3 regions of the Hafnia paralvei genome follow, and region 2 is predicted to be linked to each of the others. Evidence: predicted binding sites of a transcription regulator. Region 2 holds the regulator's gene; each other region holds the start of a gene.
The links. Region 2 encodes PurR, which represses purine synthesis genes. Its sites were predicted from a motif close to CANGCAAACGTTTGCNTG; they were not measured.

Region 1 (4,701 bases), 860 kb from region 2:
CGTCATCAGGTAAATAAAGTGGCAGTGAAAGCTGTGCCGGCGTATTCAGAAGCACCTCAAACCAAAACAGGCAAAAAAACGCCGCCAGTTTAACACATAAACCAGCGGCTGTTGAGTTAGGATCTGAAGGATCGAATTAACGAGCAGGCGTTTGCTCTTCTTCCTGTTCGTCGATGATCACTTCTTCACCACGCACCATACTGATCACTTTGAATAACAAGCTCATCGCGATACCCACGATCGTTGCCAAAGCCATGCCTTTCAGCTCAGCCGCACCAATATGGATCGTCGCGCCGCTCACGCCGATGATCAAAATAATCGAGGTCAGGATCAGGTTCTGCGCTTTGTTGTAGTCCACTTTAGACTCAATCAGTACGCGGATACCAGAAGCACCGATTACCCCGTACAGCAGTAGGGACACCCCGCCCATCACCGGTACGGGTACCATCTGGATCGCCGCAGCCAGTTTGCCGATGCAGGATAATAGAATCGCCAACACCGCTGCACCGCCGATAACCCATGTGCTGTATACCTTAGTGATCGCCATAACGCCGATGTTTTCACCGTAAGTGGTATTGGGTGTTGAGCCAAAGAAACCGGAGAACATCGTAGACAGACCGTTAGCAAACATCGAACGATGCAGCCCCGGATCGCGTAGCAAATCTTTCTTCACAATATTCGCCGTAACAACTAAATGACCAACGTGCTCTGCAATAACCACCAGCGCGGCGGGTAGAATCGTCAGAATCGCAAACCACTCAAATTTCGGCGTATAGAACGTCGGCAACGCAAACCAGTGTGCTTCACGGATCGGCGTTAAATCGACAACGCCCATCGCAAACGACAGGGCATAACCCGCCAGCACACCAATAAGAATAGGAATAATTGCCAAGAAACCACGGAACAGTACCGAGCCCAGCACGGTCACACCAAGAGTGACCATAGAGATCGTAATCGTCGTGCTGTCTACGGAAGCCCCGTTGGCAGGCAGCAATCCAGCCATGTTGGCCGCGACCCCAGCCAACTCCAAACCAATTACGGCCACAATCGCGCCCATCGCTGCGGGTGGAAACATCACATCCAGCCAGCCGGTTCCCGCTTTTTTCACAATTAGCGCGACCAAACAAAACAGTGCGCCGCAGACGATAAACCCCCCTAATGCAAGTTCATAACCCAACGGTAAAAGCAGCATCACAGGGGAAATAAAGGCAAAGCTAGAGCCCAGATAAGCGGGGATTTTGCCCTTACAGATGAATAAATACAGCAGCGTACCAATACCGTTAAACAGCAAAACCGTCGCAGGGTTAATCTTAAATAAAATAGGCACGAGCACCGTTGCCCCAAACATGGCAAACAGGTGCTGAAAGCTCAACGGAATCGTTTGCAAAAGCGGTGGGCGTTCGCTTACTCCGATGACGCGACGAGTCATGGTTACATCCTCTAAGTGATTTTATTGAATTATCAGGTGTTGTGTTTTGAACTTGGCCTCACCCTAAATATTGGGAGTTGCATCTAACCGCCTAGGTTCACTCCCAAATCACTTGGTCTCATCAGTGAACCTCGCCAGCACAAATGCCGCTTCATATATGAAGGATACAGGCCAAAAAAAAGCCGACTCTCAAAGCCGGCTCATCTTTTATTTAGTACCAAATATCTTATCGCCCGCATCGCCCAAGCCAGGAATGATGTACCCCTTCTCATTCAAGCCCTGATCGATAGATGCGGTATACAGCTCAACGTCTGGATGTGCTTTTTCCAGTGCGGCAATACCTTCAGGCGCAGCAACCAATACCAGCACTTTAATGCTATGGCAGCCCGCTTTCTTCAGCAGGTCGATGGTGGCAATCATAGAACCGCCGGTTGCCAACATTGGGTCAACCACCAGAGCCATACGCTCATCGATGTTAGAAACCAGTTTCTGGAAATAAGGTACAGGTTCCAGAGTTTCTTCGTCACGGTAAACGCCAACGACGCTGATACGCGCGCTTGGTACATGCTCCAAGACGCCTTCCATCATGCCCAGACCTGCGCGCAGGATTGGAACCACGGTGATTTTTTTGCCTTTGATCTGATCTACTTCGACCGGACCGCACCAACCATCAATAGTGACTTTTTCTGTTTCTAGGTCTGCGGTCGCTTCATAGGTCAGTAAACTCCCGACCTCTGATGCCAGTTCGCGAAAACGTTTGGTGCTAATATCGTTCTCGCGCATCAAGCCCAGTTTGTGTCTTACGAGCGGGTGTTTTACTTCGACGATCTTCATCATTTCATCTCCCAGGTAGCGGTCAGCGCAAAAAAAAATCGCGAGATTATACCGCCTTTTAATTTCTGCGCCACCGTTAAAATCATGATCCAGATCAGCTTAGATGAGATCTACACGGATTACAGGAAAAAACCAGATCCCCTTCACAAGCCGCTCGCAAACGTTTGCCTAGACTGTTAGAATTGCCGCGCTCTTGAATATTTCAGGGTGGTTTCTGTTATCTGATGTGAGCTTAGGCCACGCGACCACTCGCTTTATCACAGATACCAGAACTCATCCTAACCGCCATGGGGATTTTCGCAGTGACCGACAAAACCGCTCTCAGTTACAAAGACGCAGGTGTAGACATTGATGCTGGCAATGCCTTAGTTGATCGCATTAAAGGTGTGGTAAAAGAAACTCGTCGCCCAGAGGTCATGGGGGGGCTGGGTGGATTCGGTGCGCTCTGCGCCCTACCACAAAAATATCGCGAACCAATTTTGGTTTCTGGCACCGACGGCGTCGGCACCAAGCTACGTCTGGCGATGGACTTGAAACGTCACGATACTATCGGCATTGATTTAGTCGCAATGTGCGTCAATGACTTAGTCGTACAGGGCGCCGAGCCGCTGTTCTTCCTCGATTATTACGCTACGGGTAAACTGGACGTAGATACCGCGGCTAGCGTTATCACCGGTATCGCTGAAGGCTGTAAACAGTCCGGTTGCGCATTGGTCGGTGGCGAAACCGCTGAAATGCCCGGTATGTACCACGGCGAAGATTACGACGTCGCCGGCTTCTGTGTCGGCGTGGTCGAAAAATCAGAAATCATCGACGGCAGCAAAGTTGAAGCGGGTGACGTATTAATCGCACTCGGCGCAAGCGGCCCTCATTCGAACGGTTACTCTCTGGTTCGCAAAATTCTTGAAGTCAGCCATGCCGACCCACTCACCATAGAGCTAGAAGGCAAACCACTCGCCGATCATTTATTGGCTCCCACTAAAATCTACGTAAAATCAGTTCTGAAACTGATTGAAGAACATGACATTCATGCCATTGCCCACCTGACCGGTGGCGGATTCTGGGAGAATATCCCACGCGTTCTGCCGGAGGGTACTCAGGCCGTCATTGATGAATCCAGTTGGCAGTGGCCTGCAGTCTTTAACTGGCTCCAGCAGAACGGTAACGTCAGCCGTCATGAAATGTATCGTACCTTTAACTGTGGCGTAGGTATGATTATCGCTCTGCCAGCCGTAGAAGCCGATGCCGCTATCGCACTCATGAATGCCAACGGTGAAAAGGCGTGGAAAATCGGTACAATTGCCGCTTCCACCAGCGAAGAGCGTGTGGTGATTAACGCATAAGCGGTTCATGTTATGAAAAACATCGTGGTTTTAATTTCCGGCAACGGCAGCAATTTACAGGCGTTAATCGACGCCTGTCATGAGGGTCGGATCCGTGCTCGTATCAGTGCCGTATTTAGCAACAAGGCCGATGCCTATGGGCTTGAACGCGCGGCACATGACAATATTCCTGCTCATTATTTAGATCCGAAAGCCTTTGCCGACCGCGATGCTTTCGATCTTGCCTTGATGCATGAGATCGACAATTACCATCCCGACCTGGTCGTTCTCGCTGGGTATATGCGTATTCTGTCGCCGCGTTTTGTTCAGCACTATAATGGTCGGATGCTCAACATCCATCCGTCGCTGTTACCAAAATATCCGGGTCTGCATACGCACCAACAAGCGTTAAACAACGGCGATGAAGAGCATGGCACCTCAGTGCACTTCGTCACCGATGAGCTCGACGGTGGCCCAGTCGTATTGCAAGCCAAGGTGCCGATCTTTGAGCAAGATAGCGAAGACGAGATTATCGAGCGCGTTCAGGTACAAGAACACGCCATCTATCCGCTGGTTGTCAGCTGGTTTGTCGAAGGCCGTTTAACGACTAAAGACGATGCGGCTTGGCTAGACGGCGTTCGTTTGCCACCGCAGGGATATGCGCCGGACTAGTATCGTTACAATCACGAATATTCCTTTAAATCCCCGGTTTTAGCTGGGGATTTTTGTATTTACGCTTCCGTGGCTTTTTCTGACATTAACTAACGCTATAATAAAACTCGTAGTATTCACTACATCGGCTATTCAGCTGAAAATTATGACAGTGAGAGGAATCAACATGTCCAGCGACAACAACGTCAGATTACGTCCCCTGGAACGGGAAGATTTGACGTTCGTTCATCAACTCGATAATAACGCCAGCATTATGCGTTACTGGTTTGAAGAACCCTATATTGCCTTTGTAGAACTCTCTGAGCTGTATGACAAACATATCCACGATCAGAGCGAACGTCGCTTCGTCGTTGAGCATGACGGGGTAAAAATCGGTCTGGTAGAGTTGGTAGAAATTGACCACATCCACCGCCGAGCAGAATTCCAGATCATTATTGATCCAGC
Region 2 (4,701 bases):
TTTGCCACAGAGCTGCAACGGCGGCCATGCGGCGATCGATTCCGCTGGCGTAGGCCACCGTTTCGGTCGCTAAAGTAGGGAAACGACCAGCCCCGAACCCCAGAGTCGGCAGATAAAGGCCGATACTGACAGCAAAGCCTAGGGCGACGGATATCGCCAGCGGTTTACTCAATAGTGGAATTTTAATATGCCAGAAGCACGACCACGGGGTTTTCCCTAGTGATTGGGCCGTATAAAGGAGTCTACGATCAAAAGCCTGCCATGTGCCGCTCAGACTGAGGAAGTAGTAAGGCGTAATAAACAGCGCATGGGCGAAAATCACGCTGGGCAGCAGGCCAATCACGTCGAACCAAGCCGCTAAATGTTGTAAACCAAAAATCAGACTGATTTGCGGTAGCAAAAGAGGTGTGAGTAGCAGCCATAATCCCGTGATTTTATGGCGTAAGAATTGCCATTCAAGAAAGCCTACACAGAGAATCAGACTACAGAGATTGGCGATGCCAGCGATGAGCAGGCTATTGATGATGGGGGTACCGAGTTGGCTTAGGCTGCTGAGCCAATAATCGAATGTCCATTGCAGTGGTAAGGCAGCAGGGAACGGCCATCGCCAAGCAATCGACCAGATAAACAAAACGCTATACGAACCCAGCGTCAGCAGTATGCCAACGATCCATAGAGGCCGTAGCGTCATATGACGTTTATAGCGTCTTTGACCGTGCGCGTTGCGGCAATAGCGCAGCCAGGCCCTTTCAATCATCAGCCAGAGGACAAAACTAAAAAGCGTGATCCCAAGCAGGAGCAACGTTCCGCTGGTCGCCAATACTTGATGCGTCAGTGCCGGATCGGTCATCCATTGCCAAATCTGTAGGGATAGCGTTGTGGGCTGCTGTGGTCCAAGTAAAATAGCGATATCCACCACGGATAAGCCAAATGCCAACACGCAGAAGACGGGCAACCGCAGGCCGCGCAGAATCTGTGGCACTAACAACAGCCACCAGACGCGAGTTGAAGGATAGCCTAGCGCCACACCTGACTGTATTTGTCGTCGAACATCAATACGTCCGGCGATATTCAGCGCCATTAAAAACAGGAAAGGCGTTTCTTTCACCGCTAATAGCAACGTCAATGAAAGTGCATAAGGATCGTTGATTATCAGCCAATCAGGTGGGCGAGAGTATCCGGTAAGCGTGGGGGAAATGACCCTTAGCAACCAGCCCGATGGGGACAACAGCAGGATCAATCCGGTCGCTAAAGCAATGTGCGGTATAGCGAGAATAGCAGTGGAGATAACCCGCGCGATATGACTATTCTGTCTGAGAATGACCTGCCCACATAACGCCAGAGCTAGCCATAGTGATATTAGCGTGGCGGCAAAACCACTGAATATGCTCAGCGTGATGGATTGCAATATACCTGGCCATTGTAGCAACAGGTGCCACGACGCAAGAAAATGGCTAAGGGAAAAAGTATCTGAAAGGGGTTGAAGCATAACCAGTAGCGCCGCCGCAATCGGCAGCGCACCAGCAAGTATCAGCACAAGAGGGAACAGCGCGAGACAGGAGCAGCCGTTCTTCATCGCTTAGCGGCGATAGTCCAGATAAGGGCCATCGGCTACTGAACGACGCTCTACCAATTTAGGGTGCACTTCGATAGTCTGAGAATCTTCGCGTTTGCTCACGATACGATCAAGCAGCATATCAAAGGCCATCGCACCTAGACGCTCTTTCGGCTGATGAATAGTGGTTAATGCCGGAGTGAAGTAACGTGCGTTACGTACGTTATCATACCCGATCACCGAAATATCTTGTGGGACGCGCAACCCCATTTCATCTGCGGCGCAGATGGCGCCCATGGCCATGATGTCTCCACCCACAAAAACGGCTGTCGGTCGATGCTTTTGCGAGAGGATTTGGTGCATAGCTTTGTATCCAGACTCGGGTTCAAAGTCACCTTCAACCATCCACTCATCGCGCGTTGGGATATTGGCCTCTTGTAGCGCTTTCAGGAAGCCCCGCAGGCGTCCACCGCCGGTATTGCGCGACAGCTGTCCGGTAATGGCACCAATGTCACGATGGCCGCGTTCAATCAAATAACGGCCCGCTAAATAGCCCCCTTCGAAGGCGTTATCTTGAATCGCATCGGTAAAGTCGCTGCGCTGCGTTCCCCAATCCATAACGACCATCGGAATATTGCGGTAGTCTTCTAGCGTCTGTAGTAGGTTCTCTGGATACTCAGAGCACATCACCAGCAGGCCATCAACACGCTTTTGTGCCAACATGGCGAGATAGGCTTTTTGCTTTTCTGGATTGTTATGCGAATTGCACAGAATTAGGGTATAGCCTTGGCTGTAGCAGGCGTTCTCTACGGCTTCGATGACCTCAGCAAAATAGGGCGCTTCACTGGAGGTGGCCAGTAAACCGATCGATTTAGTGTGGTTAACTTTCAGGCTACGGGCGACGGCACTGGGAGAATAGTGCAGCTCTTTAATTGCCTCCCATACCGCGGCTTTGGTCTCTTCGGCGACAAAGCGCGTTTTATTAATGACATGAGACACAGTCGTGGTGGAAACGCCCGCGCGTTTTGCCACATCTTTAATCGTTGCCATGAAACAGATGACTCCTAAGCTTATGTAATCAAAACATAGCTATTGTGTTAATCGTTTGCTTACGTACATCTAAAATTACACCGAATGAAAGCACATAAAATAAATGAATATGCAGAGACTTCGAGTGCCAGCCTATTCTTTTTCGTTATGAAAGCTGATACGTAGCAGTAAACCGTAAATTTTGGCCTATAAAATGCAAAAGGGGAAGTCAAAATTAGGGGATAAGAGAAAGAATAATAGAATGATTTTCTGCGTGTGATCTCATTTGATGTATGTAAAAATGATTTCACACACTTTCTGCAAGTGTTTATGTATAATAAAAATTGATCTGATAACGAAATGCGGGAGATGAGCACATGGAAACCGATCTGAAATATTCCCTAATGACGACGGTTGCTGCTTTGGCAGTTATTGTTATCTTTAGCTTTGTAGCAGCGCTGCACTGATTTAAAGACGTGTTGGAATCTTTAGTTATTAACATGACTAAAACAAAAGGCGGTCAATCGACCGCCTTTCTTATATACGTACGTTAAAAACTTATGCCAAGTTTTTAGCGACGAATTCCCAGTTTACCAGAGCCCAGAAGTTCTCCAGATATTTAGGACGCGCATTGCGGTAATCGATGTAGTAAGCGTGTTCCCAAACGTCCACGGTCAGCAGTGGTTTGTCGCCGCTGGTCAATGGGGTTGCTGCGTTTGAGGTATTAACGATAGCTAAAGAACCGTCCGCTTTTTTAACCAGCCACGTCCAGCCAGAACCAAAGTTACCCACGGCAGATTTAGTCAGTTCTTCTTTGAAGGCTTCGAAAGAACCAAAGGCTTTGTTAATGGCGTCTGCTACTGCGCCAGTAGGTGCGTTGCCGCCTTTTGGAGACAGGCAGTGCCAGTAGAAGGTATGGTTCCAAACCTGAGCGGCGTTGTTAAAGATACCGCCAGTAGAGGTCTTGATGATCTCTTCCAGTGATTTACCTTCAAACTCGGTGCCTTTGATCAGGTTGTTTAGGTTTACCACGTAGGTGTTGTGATGCTTACCGTAATGGTATTCCAGAGTTTCTGCGGAGATGTGCGGCTCGAGTGCGTTTTTTTCGTATGGTAATGTAGGTAATTCAAAAGACATTGCTCTCTCCTATTATTGATCTATTTTGCGATGAAACAGTTACACGCAAGTGTTTTATGTTTCACGCATCACACTAACGTTAACGTCAGTGTGCGGGTTTTTAAATTTGAAACGATCTTGTTGTGCTCTTGTTATGGGGATCGATTTTAGCAAGTTTTGAGTCTAATAACAGGCTAAATTTTGCTTTTTGGTTATCAATTGATGAATTGTCCATCAGTAACACTGCGAGACATCAAGGTACTAAGGAAGGATATTGAGAAAGGAGAGGGGAAATTACAGGGATTATCCGTTATATGAATAAATCCCTGTTGCTTGGCATATCTAACGAATTGTTTTGGGCGTCATGACACGGCGAGCACCCACATAGTGACCCTGCCAATAATCGTTATCCAGATAGCTGATACGAATTTGTTCACCAGTGCGCGGTGACTGGATGAATTTACCTTCACCCATATAGACACCCACATGATCGGCAGCGCCACGGTTGTTAATGCGGAAGAAGACTAAATCGCCTTTTTGTAACTCAGTTTTCTTCACCGGAGCTGCATCGCGCAGATGATACATCTCGTTAGCTGTGCGTGGGATTTTGATACTCAGCAAATCTTGATAGGCATAGTAGACTAAACCGCTGCAATCGAACCCGGTGCTAGGTGATGAGCCTCCCCAGCGGTAGGGTTTGCCAACCTGATTCATCAGCTTGTTCATCGCGGTCTGTTTAGCATTCTGGTAGCGCTTTTTATGCTGTGGACTCAAACGGATTGGCTTGCCATCAACGATCTCAACATTATTCTGATTTAGCGCGAGCTTAGCCAATTCATTTTTGCTGTTTAGTTTGCCGCGTTGACGACCATAGCTCTTTTTATTGCTGACATGCGCAAGCGTTGCGGTTCTGGCGCTTGCCTTTTTCTCAGCAGATTTTTTATTTGGCTTAGATAGAGAGGCTAATACCGCTTTATCAATTTTCTTGCTGTTGGCTTTAT
Region 3 (4,701 bases), 1.5 Mb from region 2:
ATGGCTACTGAGAAGATAATAATTAATTGATAGATTCATTATCATATAGCCGACAAAACCCGCGAATGCACCGATGGCTTTATTCCGTTTTGCCAGTCCTAGTGGAATTGCCATAGCGAACATAATAGGTAAATAAGTAAAGGCAAATCCGCCAACGGTAGCAACAAAACCAAATGTTAATTGCACTAATTCATTTCCCAGAAAAGGGAAACTTTTTATAGTGGAGGGACTGGTAATAGAGCTACCAACACCTAATAACAACCCCATAAATGCGAGTAAAGATACGGGGAACATAAACGTCTTTCCCAGACTTTGAAAAAATTCCCATAACCTTGACTTGAATGATTTTGTGTCCGACATGTGGGCACTCCCAATAAGCTGATAACTATAATAAACCGTCATCATCCCAAATGAATGACGATAATTTTTTATCTGTGAGCTAAGGGGATTTTTAATAAATGAGATGATTCCCCAATGACCTAAATAGGTCGTTAGGAATTAAAGCAAAGCGATTGTGGATAGAATGCACGGAGGATCACAGTTTTATTTTGCTCGGGTTTTAGGCTATTTTGCTTTCGTTTCATAACCAACCAAAAGCAAAGCGAAAAATTAACAAGTAATTTTTATCTATAAAGTAAGGAATCATGCAGAAGATAACGAAAGTGGGGATAATTAGGATTCAGGCCACGGCTTTTATTATGCAAAGTGACCTGTCTCACAGAACTCACTATTCGCGTTTAGGCGTCGCGTTTGGACACGCGTTTTTTGGGGGGCGGTGTGATCGCGGTAACCGTGCTTTCAATCCATCCATCTTGCAGTCGCGTTTTCAGTAATTCGCCGTTATTCACCTGCTTAACACTTTTCAATACGCTACCGTTTGGTGACTGAGTCACGCTGAACCCACGAGACAGCGTCGCGAGTGGGCTCACTCCTTCCAACTGTGAGCAAAGTGCGCCAAAACGTTCACGGTTGCTACTAAGCTGGCGCTGGATGAGCAGTTCCATACGATTGTGAATTTGCGCTAATCGTTGCTGATTACGCTGGATCTGTGCCGATGGTTGTTGTTGGTTGAGGCGTTGGCTCAGACGCTCCTGCTGGCGTTCTGCGAGACGTAGGCGAGTTTGCACAGCCTCATCCAACCGACGGCGTAACTTTAAAAGTAACGTGTTCTGACGCGCCAGACGGAGCTGTGGATGCTGTTGCTGTAAACGATGGTTGAGCCGTGTAAAACGTTGCTGGTGGCGAGCAAGATAATAATCCATCGCCATTTCCATGCGCTGTTGCTGTGAGAGCATTTGGCGCATAAGTTCTGTTTGATTACGGCTAACCAATTCAGCTGCCGCAGAGGGCGTTGGCGCTCGTAAATCACCGACAAAATCGGCAATGGTGACATCGGTTTCATGGCCGACTGCGCTCACGATGGGAATTTGGCTGGCAAAAATAGCCTTGGCCACGCGTTCATCGTTGAAACTCCACAGATCTTCTAGCGATCCACCGCCGCGACCGACAATCAATACGTCGCACTCTTTCCGCTGATTGGCTAACTCGATGGCGCGCACAATCTGCATCGGCGCGTCGACGCCCTGGACTGCGGTTGGATAGATAATGACGGGCAAAGAAGGATCGCGGCGCTGCAAAACGTTCAGAATGTCATGCAGCGCAGCACCGCTTGAAGAGGTCACAACCCCAACGCAACGCGCGGGCGAGGGCAACGGTTTTTTGTGCGCGGGATCGAACAGGCCTTCTTCCTGCAAACGCTGCTTGAGTTGTTCAAACTGCTGTTGCAGTAAGCCATCCCCAGCGGGCTGCATACTTTCGGCAATCAGTTGGTAATCACCACGCGGTTCGTACAGCGTGATGGTTGCACGCATCAATATCTGCTGACCGTTTTGCGGACGAAACGCCACCCGACGGTTGCTGTTGCGGAACATTGCGCAGCGCACCTGAGCACGATCGTCTTTTAACGTGAAGTACCAGTGGCCGGAAGAGGGCTGAGATAAATTAGAGATTTCACCTGATAGCCAGATCTGCCCCATTTCCATTTCTAACAGCTGACGGACGGTTTGGTTCAACCGACTAACGGTAAAAATTGGCGGGGAAGATGGTAGTGACATGTGACGTAGATCAAACTCTAAATCAAGGTGTTAATTAGTCGATACTACATGCTTGAATGACCTTCGCAAGACTTTTTTGTAAAAAGTACTGGAGGCAACCGTTTTCGGCCTGTATAATGCCGCGGCAATATTAAATCTATTTGATTTACCACTCTGGTGAGATATTGCCCATGCTACGTATCGTTAAAGAAGCCCTGACGTTTGACGACGTCCTCTTAGTTCCAGCCCACTCTACCGTTCTGCCAAACACTGCCGATCTTAGCACTCAGCTGACTTCATCTATTCGAATGAACATCCCCATGCTGTCTGCGGCAATGGATACCGTTACTGAAGCCCGTCTAGCGATTGCGCTGGCGCAGGAAGGCGGTATTGGCTTCATCCACAAAAACATGTCTATCGAGCGTCAGGCTGATGAAGTCCGCCGTGTGAAAAAACATGAAAGTGGTGTGGTGAAAGATCCTCAGACTGTTACCCCAACGACGACTCTGCGCGAAGTTAAAGAGCTGACCGAACGCAATGGTTTTGCGGGTTATCCTGTTGTGACCGATGAACTGGAACTGGTGGGGATCATTACTGGCCGTGATGTGCGTTTTGTCACCGATCTGGAACAGCCAGTGACTGCAGTAATGACGCCTAAAGAGCGTCTGGTAACGGTAAAAGAAGGTGAAGCACGCGAAGTAGTTCTGCAACGTATGCATGAAAAGCGCGTTGAGAAAGCGCTGGTCGTGGATGAAAACTTCCACCTGTGCGGCATGATCACCGTTAAAGACTTCCAAAAAGCTGAGCGTAAGCCAAACGCATGTAAAGACGAGCATGGTCGTCTGCGCGTGGGTGCTGCGGTTGGCGCAGGTGCGGGCAATGAAGAACGTATCGCTGCGTTGGTTGAGGCTGGCGTCGATGTTCTGTTGATTGACTCCTCTCACGGTCATTCCGAAGGTGTGTTGCAGCGTATTCGTGAAACTCGCGCTAAATTCCCCGAGCTGCAAATCATTGGCGGTAACGTAGCAACGGCAGCCGGTGCGAGAGCATTGGCTGAAGCCGGTGTGAATGCGGTGAAAGTGGGCATTGGTCCAGGCTCTATCTGTACGACGCGTATCGTAACCGGTGTTGGGGTTCCACAGATCACTGCGGTTTCTGATGCCGTTGAAGCCCTTGAGGGTACCGGTATTCCGGTTATCGCCGACGGAGGTATCCGCTTCTCTGGCGATATCGCTAAAGCTTTGGCTGCGGGCGCAAGCTGTGTCATGGTCGGTGGTATGCTGGCAGGTACTGAAGAATCTCCGGGTGAAATCGAGCTGTATCAGGGCCGTTCATTCAAATCTTACCGTGGCATGGGTTCACTGGGGGCAATGTCTAAAGGTTCTTCTGACCGTTATTTCCAGAGCGATAATGCCGCAGACAAATTGGTTCCTGAAGGTATTGAAGGCCGCGTTGCATACAAAGGCCATCTGAAAGCGATCATTCACCAGCAAATGGGCGGTCTGCGCTCATGTATGGGGCTGACCGGTTGCGCCACGATTGATGAACTGCGTACTAAAGCAGAATTCGTCCGTATCAGCGGTGCAGGTATTCAGGAAAGCCACGTTCACGATGTGACCATCACCAAAGAGTCACCGAACTACCGTATGGGATCGTAATTCTGAATGTCGAGGCGGGAACGTATTGCAGGTTCTCGCCGTTCGGTATTTAGTCACCTATTTTCGTTTTTTGGCTATTTATATTTCTAAACAAGGCCTTACATGACTCAAAATATTCATAAGCATCGCATTCTGATTCTGGATTTCGGCTCCCAGTACACCCAGCTTCTGGCGCGTCGTGTTCGCGAAATCGGCGTATATTGCGAACTGTGGGCGTGGGACGTCACCGAAGAGCAGATCCGCGAATTTAATCCAAGCGGTATTATTCTGTCCGGTGGTCCAGAAAGCACCACTGAGAACAATAGCCCACGAGCGCCAGAATATGTGTTTACTGCTGGTGTGCCTGTGTTTGGCGTGTGCTACGGCATGCAGACCATGGCGATGCAGTTGGGTGGCCATGTAGAAAGCTCTAACGAACGTGAATTTGGCTATGCGCAGGTAGAAGTTACCGCACACAGCAAAATGTTTGATGATATCAAAGACTCCCTGACCAAAGACGGCACGCCAGTGCTCGATGTCTGGATGAGCCACGGCGATAAAGTGACCGCTATCCCTTCTGATTTTGTCACCGTCGCCAGCACCGAAACCTGTCCTTATGCCATCATGGCAAACGATGAAAAGCGTTTCTACGGCGTACAGTTCCACCCTGAAGTGACTCATACCCATCAAGGGCAGCGCATGCTTGAGCGTTTCATTCTGGATATCTGCGGTTGCGAAGCGCTGTGGACGCCAGCGACGATCATTGAGGATGCGGTCGTGCGACTGCGTGAGCAAGTTGGTGAAGACGAAGTGATCTTAGGCTTGTCCGGCGGCGTTGACTCCTCTGTGACAGCTTTGCTGCTGCATCGTGCTATCGGCAAGCGTCTGACCTGTGTCTTCGTTGACAACGGACTGCTGCGCCTGAATGAAGGTGAGCAGGTAATGGACATGTTCGGCGATAAATTCGGCCT

Region 1: the regulator PurR is predicted to act here: its motif matches at 2,417-2,434, upstream of purM (phosphoribosylformylglycinamidine cyclo-ligase).
Region 3: the regulator PurR is predicted to act here: its motif matches at 2,206-2,223, upstream of guaB (IMP dehydrogenase).

The regions. Positions count from the first base shown of each region.
Region 1 is NZ_CP083737.1:3,389,776-3,394,476, forward strand. Features, by position in the region: gene hda (DnaA inactivator Hda) at 1-55, opposite strand, end outside; gene uraA (uracil permease) at 137-1,429, opposite strand; gene upp (uracil phosphoribosyltransferase) at 1,637-2,263, opposite strand; gene purM (phosphoribosylformylglycinamidine cyclo-ligase) at 2,566-3,606, shown strand; gene purN (phosphoribosylglycinamide formyltransferase) at 3,619-4,257, shown strand; gene speG (spermidine N1-acetyltransferase) at 4,424-4,701, shown strand, end outside.
Region 2 is NZ_CP083737.1:2,526,344-2,531,044, reverse strand. Features, by position in the region: gene K9N75_RS11995 (ABC transporter permease) at 1-1,576, opposite strand, end outside; gene purR (HTH-type transcriptional repressor PurR) at 1,580-2,605, opposite strand; gene cydH (cytochrome bd-I oxidase subunit CydH) at 2,962-3,051, shown strand; gene sodB (superoxide dismutase [Fe]) at 3,143-3,721, opposite strand; gene K9N75_RS11975 (C40 family peptidase) at 4,043-4,701, opposite strand, start outside.
Region 3 is NZ_CP083737.1:1,067,895-1,072,595, forward strand. Features, by position in the region: gene malX (maltose/glucose-specific PTS transporter subunit IIBC) at 1-360, opposite strand, end outside; gene xseA (exodeoxyribonuclease VII large subunit) at 738-2,114, opposite strand; gene guaB (IMP dehydrogenase) at 2,285-3,751, shown strand; gene guaA (glutamine-hydrolyzing GMP synthase) at 3,854-4,701, shown strand, end outside.